DNA from 3 places in the Halobacillus trueperi genome. Region 2 is predicted to be linked to each of the others. Evidence: riboswitches for the same ligand, from Rfam matches in the RefSeq annotation. Region 2 holds a riboswitch; each other region holds the start of a gene.
What was found. A riboswitch is a leader RNA that binds a small molecule or an ion and turns the genes downstream of it on or off. The one in region 2 is predicted to bind cobalamin.
Positions count from the first base shown of each region.

Region 1 (2,272 bases), on a different contig from region 2:
GGGACCGAACGTTCTTTCCATTGGAAACCGTAAAGTGATCAGCCTCCCTCAAAACGAGCGACTAAATACACAGTTAGAGAAATATGGGTTTCATGTGATTCCTGTCGACCTTTCAGAAATCATCAAATCCGGAGGGTCGTTCCGATGCTGTACTTTGCCATTAAAACGAACATAAAAGCAGCCCGCTTCTTTTAGAAGGGGCTGCTTTTTTTGAATGGAAGAAGTCCACACAACTATTATAAGACATCACCTAAAGTATGGGGTCTGTGGATTTGATTACTCGTTTTTAAAACATTAAGTATCTGTCATCTAAGCGCCGGTCTACTTTTTCGATGTTCCCTCCTGGATGGAGCCGTTTCAAACAATCTTTTGTCTTCCTCTGTCTCAGGGAAGATGGGCGGGACCGGTGTCGGTTTCCCTTCAGCATCTACTGCGACCATCGTTAAAAATGATTCTGTCGTCATCACTTTTCGCCCTTGCAGTAAGTCATCAGCAAAGACTTTTACATAGACTTCCATGGATGTCCGCCCTGTGCTCGTCACACAAGCTTCTAACGTCAATGCGTCCCCTACCTTAGCAGAAGATAAAAAATCCACCGAGTCTATCGAAGCAGTAACAACAACACAGTTTGAATGCTTCATGGCGGTCAGTGCCGCAATTTCGTCGATATAAGAGAGAACTTTCCCTCCGAAAATGGTGTCCAGGTGATTTGTATCTGGTGGGAGCACTAATCTTGTTTGCGTCATTCTAGAATAATGGACAGGTAAAGGTTCCATGAATGGGTTCCTCCTCTTTGAAAATGATTAGCCCGCGAAGGGAGAAATACAAATAAGATTCTCCCTTTGATTCATGGAACCGAAAAAAGCTCTTGATAGATCCAATACACGTAACATCCTCCTATCTCCCGTAGGAAATCATGTTCTTCCTTATGGCAGGTCTCCTGGCTCAGGTTCATCAGCACACAGCCCTTCCCATTTATGAAACAGTGGGTCATCTATGCACCTCCCCATTACAGTGGCGGGACCGCGTTGGCTTTTCACCAAACTTCCCTTTTCAGCTTCTATGACGAAGCCACCATAAGGCGATCATTTTTTCTATGGAAAAGAGAAACTCTCTTCCCATCCACTATCTCCTAAACATCCATCCCTGTCAACACGAACAAAACATCGAATATAGATCGATAAATTCTTAAAAAGGGGTTGATTACGAACAATAAACTGATATACTATCCATATCATTCGAATATAAGTTTTCATATAATCGCGGGGATATGGCCTGCAAGTTTCTACCGGTTTACCGTAAATGAACCGACTATGAAAAGCAGTACAAGACACCGGGACTTTCCTGTCCACGGTTTCATTGTTTTTGTCTTCGTCCAGCACGAAAAGACTTGCTTTCCATAGAGGAAACAAGCTTTTCGTGCTTTTTTGTTTCTAACGTTCCCTGAGCTCTAATTGTTCAACTAAATGGCAGGATTGTGGAAGACTCAGTTTCGAGACTTTTGTTGAGTGGATGGGGGCTGCGGGGAATGACTCGCTTTCCGCGGGAGCGCGGTGAGCCTCCTCGGACTGCGTCCTGCGGGGTCTCACCAAGCACTTTTTTCCCGCAGGAGTCTCGCCATTCCCCTCCGCCCTTTAGCCATGTGAGTATCTCGAAACCATTTCTCAGGAAGTCTGCTTGTATGCTCAAGCGAAATGAATAATATAAAACTATGCCCCAGTGGCATTCCTAGCGTGAAAGCTTGATATAAAGCGCTTTGTGTCGCCTTATGAATGGTGTGGAAAACGTCCCTCTTGGTATAAGGGTTCGTTTCTCCTTAATATCGAAATGGGGTAGTTGGGAAGCTGCGAGACTCCCGTGGGAGAAGGAGATAGGCGAGATCCCGCAAGGCGATAGCCTGAGGAAGCTCGGCGCTCCCCCACAGGAAAGCGAGTAGCTTCCCAACTACCCTTGACTCCAAATACGGCAAACGAACCCCGGTTATCTTGAAACTGAGTCTTCCAGAAAAGGGAGCTTTTATTGAACAGCAGTAATTGAGCTTACAAAAATACTTAACCTAGAAAGGTGTGTTGGATATGGATCGCTTGAAAAAGAAAATCGTTGAAGAGGGGAAAGTTTTATCTCCGTCCGTCATTAAAGTCGATGCGTTTTTGAATCATCAAATAGACCCTGTACTCATGAAAGAAATTGGAGAAGAGTTTGCGAGCCGTTTTAAAGAGTTGGGGATTACGAAGGTGCTGACATTAGAGTCCTCAGGTATCGCACCCGCTCA
Region 1 is NZ_QUAE01000032.1:12,445-14,716, reverse strand. It holds gene DYE48_RS19955 (dimethylarginine dimethylaminohydrolase family protein) at 1-175, shown strand, start outside; gene DYE48_RS19950 (acyl-CoA thioesterase) at 306-776, opposite strand; cobalamin riboswitch at 914-1,094, opposite strand; purine riboswitch at 1,233-1,334, shown strand; gene DYE48_RS19940 (xanthine phosphoribosyltransferase) at 2,076-2,272, shown strand, end outside.
Region 1: it holds a riboswitch for cobalamin, as region 2 does, so the genes downstream of both, DYE48_RS19950 (acyl-CoA thioesterase) here and DYE48_RS11315 (DUF4430 domain-containing protein) in region 2, are expected to answer to the same signal.

Region 2 (2,272 bases):
ATCTCGAAACTACTTCCAGAATTAGCAGCTTTCCAGCGTAATGAAAGTAATGAATTAAACTTTCAAACAAGCAGCCATTTGTATCCTAACGCTTGCTATAAAGGGCTTTTCAACTAGAATGTAGTGGTTATGAAAGACTCTCCATTCGTGTATGTGGGTTCGTTTCTCATATCCATCGAATGGGGTGGCTTGGAAGCTGCGAGACTCCCGCGGGAATGGATGGGCTGGCGAGACCCCGCAGTGCGAAGCACGAGGAGGCTTGCCGCCATCCCCGCAGGAAAGCGAGTAGCTTCCCAGCCACCCCTGACTCCCAATACGGCGAACGAACCCCAGAATATCTCGAATTCAAGTCTTACACAATCCTGCCATTAACTTTAATAAATAACAGGGGTAAGAGGACAAAAAAGCTACCCTTGGTCCGGGTAGCTAAGATACTTTTGATATGGCGTTTCTTTTTTCGTAGCGTTGGAAAAGTGTTCCGAGTATTGGAGATAGTGCCAATATGAACACAGTATTAGATACCGCATGATTGATATCCATCGGGAGGCCTGCTAAATAATACGCCCAAAATGGCTGGCCCGCAGCCCGCATCGTTAAGGAAAGAATGACGCCGAAAAAAAGTCCGCTGATAAAGCCGTAGATGGAAAGAGCCCAGAATGGCATTTTGGACCAATATTTCCCCAGGAGACCTGCAATGATTCCTATGATTGACCAGGCAATGATCTGCCAGATGGTCCATATCCCCATGCCCAACAACACATTGGACACAAAGGTCGTGAGCAGAGCAATGAGGATTCCTGCACTAGGTCCGAGCCAGAAACCGGCAATAATAATGATTGCGGTCACCGGCTGGATGTTAGGAAAATGAGCTAAAGCCATTCTTCCTGCTATGGCTAAGGATGCGAGCATGGCAATCAATGTTAACTTATAGGTATTCATCCTTCATCATTCCCAAGATTGATAATCAAAAACGATTTCGTCTCCATCCTCTACTTCGTACTCATTGGCTCCAACCATTGCTTCATCGCCGTTAATGGTGTACATCCAAGCCATTTTTTCTTCTTGGTTGCCGGCGATGCCTTCGATGCTGTTGATGAACCCTTCTGATTGTTCTACTTCATAGTTATCTTCCATGACTTCCATGAGGGTGGTTCCTTTTTCTACTGTAATTTCATCTTCTGCCATCATTTCTTCGCCATCGTTTTTAGATAACTGTACTTGTACTGTCACTTCCTGTACTTGTTCTTCCTGAGTAGTCGATGTTTCCTTTTCCTCTTGTGCTCCACATCCAGCTAGTACGGCGACAGCTAGCATCAGGGCTGTTAAAACAGTGTTCCATTTTTTCATGACAATCTCTCCCTTTTTCTTTGTATTTCACGGCCAGGAGGAGAGAAAAGTGAAGACAACCAAGTCACATGTATGTAGAAATCGTAAAATTCTTTCCTACCACAAAAAAAGCTTACCCTTCTACAAGGGTAAGCTTAAGACAAACGAAAGGATAAGATCTACGTTCCACGTCATACCGATCGGTTGTCTCAAATGCTCAATCCCCGAAGCTTTGAAACGTTGGATCAGGCAGGTCTACTGACTTGTGCGTCATCCTAATCAGGATCCTTCCCATACCTGAAGGTACAGTGGAATTTCCTTTTCGTCTACACTTACAGTTGCGAGGACAGTTCTGGTTTTCCACCAGATTCCCTATCAAGTCTTTTCAGACACCTGAATCCTCTTCTTATGAAGTTTCCATAAACAAGATTACAACAATTTTCCGAATATAGCAACTTTATTTTTCCTTATGTCTAAAAGGAATTTTAAAAGTAAAGGTGGTTCCTTCTTTCAACTTGCTATGCACACTAATGGTCCCATCATGGGCTTCTACAATGTTTTTCGCAATCGCAAGACCGAGCCCTGTGCCTTTTTTGTAATTTTTATCTTCACGCTTCCTCGATTTATCTGCCTTATAGAAACGCTCAAAGACGAATGGAAGGTCTTCCTCGGCAATTCCATACCCGGAGTCTTTGACACTTGCAATCCATTCCTTCTCATCTTTTTCAAGAATCACCTGTACCTCACTACCCGGGTCGGAATGTCGGATTGCATTATCAATCAAATTTGTAAACACTTGTTCAATACGATCAGGATCGAAATCGAGGAACCCGAACTCTCCTTCTACTTTCAAGTGAAGGTCTACAGACTTCTCTTTGGCAATCCCACTGAATTTCCGAATGATTTTGTTCAAAAATGGCTCAATTTCAACAGATTCTTCATTCAA
Region 2 is NZ_QUAE01000008.1:17,923-20,194, forward strand. It holds gene DYE48_RS11310 (ECF transporter S component) at 427-939, opposite strand; gene DYE48_RS11315 (DUF4430 domain-containing protein) at 946-1,347, opposite strand; cobalamin riboswitch at 1,558-1,738, opposite strand; gene DYE48_RS11320 (ATP-binding protein) at 1,784-2,272, opposite strand, start outside.

Region 3 (2,272 bases), on a different contig from region 2:
ATAGGTCCAGCCGGTTTCTTCTGCCATTTTTTGAAGTTCCCATGGCATCATCGTATTACAAATGACCTCTTCCCCATATACCCTGCGATAACTATTGATGCGCGGCATCGCTGTAGGTCCGAGTAAGCCGACACATAATCGGCCGCCCGGCTTCAAAATCCGCTTCATTTCTTCCAGGCCCTTGTACGGGACTTCCGTCCATTCCAATGAATTGATCGCCATCGCCGCGTCAAACGATTCATCTTTAAACGGCAGGTCTGTCAAATCTCCTTGAACAAATGAGATCCGCTCATCATTCACTCGTTCATTCGCTCGCGTGACCATGTCTTCTGACAAATCGAGTCCTGTAACATTAAAGCCTGCTTTGTAAAGCAGATACGATCCATAACCATCTCCGCATCCAAGATCAGCGATTTTCCCTTTAGTTACATGCTTTGTCAAAAAAGGGACAATCGTACACCGGCTCCCGTCGTCCCACATCTCACGACTTTTTGAGTTCCACATTTCCGCACGATCATTCCATTGCTTTTCCGCTTCCTTATGCCAATTAAATGTTTGAGACACACCATCATCCCTTTCAATAATGTTCTTAACCTCCATTATAGCGGAACATAAAAGAAATGATAGCTCTATTCTTGTCGAAGATCGATAAAAAAGAGTTGCATGATTCCTTCTTCAGCGTTATGATAGAAACACAATATAAGCTAATATAAACTTAAATAAACACTATATATAGTATCTACGAACAGAAGATGCCACAAGGCTTAATAGGGAATCCGGTTAAAATCCGGAGCTGCCCCCGCAACTGTCATCACTCGCGAAATGGACATTCCACTGTGCTCTGCACGGGAAGGACTAGAGTAAGATCGAGTGTCAGCCAGGAGACCTGTCTTCGTTCGTCGCAGTTTCAACTTCTTCGGGGATTGAGAAGATGAAGCGATGGAACGAAGGCTCTCGTGTCTTCTCTTCGTTTCATGGTTTCATCCGCTCAATTTTCGTTGAGCGGATTTTTTTATTTTTTCCGAAACCTGACTTCATGACCGTACACCTTCATTTTTAAGGAGTGAAAAATAATGGAAACCTTAACAAGAAACACGTCCTGGCAAGAGAGAATTCAACAATGGCAAGCAGATTTTCCCCATTTAAATGTGCAACGACTCATCGATAAGTCCCCCACCCTCAAAAATGACAAAGATGCATTCATTTTAGAGTGTCTGGCGGAAATCGATGAATCGAATCCAGATTGGACCTATGTAGCAAGCCGCATCCATCTGGAAGACATGTACGAAAAATCTGCTCACAATCGATCCACATCTGGACCTTATGAAGACTTTTACGGGCTGATCCAAACATTGATTGAAAAGAACATTTACAGCAGGAATCTCCTTACATACTACACAAAAAAGGAAATGGAAGAATTGGAGGATTCTATCGTACCTGATCGTGATCATCTCTTCACTTATATTGGTTTGAAAACATTAAGCGACCGCTATCTTGCGAAAAGCAAAGAGAAAGAGGTTTACGAACTCCCGCAAGAACGTTTCATGATCATCGCCATGGTGGTGATGGCGGAAGAAAAAGCATCGAAGCGCCTTCCTCTCGTCAAAGAAGCGTATTGGGCGCTGAGTCATTTGTATATGACTGTAGCTACTCCTACCCTCGCCAATGCAGGAAAACGGTATGGACAGCTGAGTTCCTGTTTCATCGACACCATCGATGATTCCTTACAGTCCATCTATGACAGCAATACCGATATCGCCAACCTGAGTAAGCACGGTGGGGGCATCGGAGTTTACTTAGGTAAAATCAGGAGCCGCGGCAGTGACATCCGTGGATTCAAAGGCGTCTCGTCAGGGATCCTCCCATGGATGAAACAACTCAACAACACTGCTGTCAGCGTGGACCAACTGGGGCAGCGCCAGGGAGCTGTCGCTGTATATTTAGATGTATGGCACAAAGATATCTTCCCTTTCCTCGATAGCCGATTGAACAACGGGGACGAACGCCAGCGGACTCATGACCTTTTCACTGGAGTATCCATCCCTGACCTCTTTATGGAGGCAGTGGAAAACCGTGAAGACTGGTACTTGTTCGACCCTCATGAAGTCCGCAGCATCATGGGCTACTCGCTGGAAGACCATTTTGATGAAAAAAGAGGGTCTGGATCCTTCCGGGAGAAATATGCCGCCTGTGTCGCCCATCCCGACCTTTCTAAAGAGAAAGTCCCAGCGATCGAAATTATGAAGCGCATCATGATCGGTCAGCTTGAAAC
Region 3 is NZ_QUAE01000026.1:21,009-23,280, reverse strand. It holds gene DYE48_RS18835 (class I SAM-dependent methyltransferase) at 1-564, opposite strand, end outside; cobalamin riboswitch at 734-907, shown strand; gene DYE48_RS18830 (ribonucleoside-diphosphate reductase subunit alpha) at 1,074-2,272, shown strand, end outside.
Region 3: it holds a riboswitch for cobalamin, as region 2 does, so the genes downstream of both, DYE48_RS18830 (ribonucleoside-diphosphate reductase subunit alpha) here and DYE48_RS11315 (DUF4430 domain-containing protein) in region 2, are expected to answer to the same signal.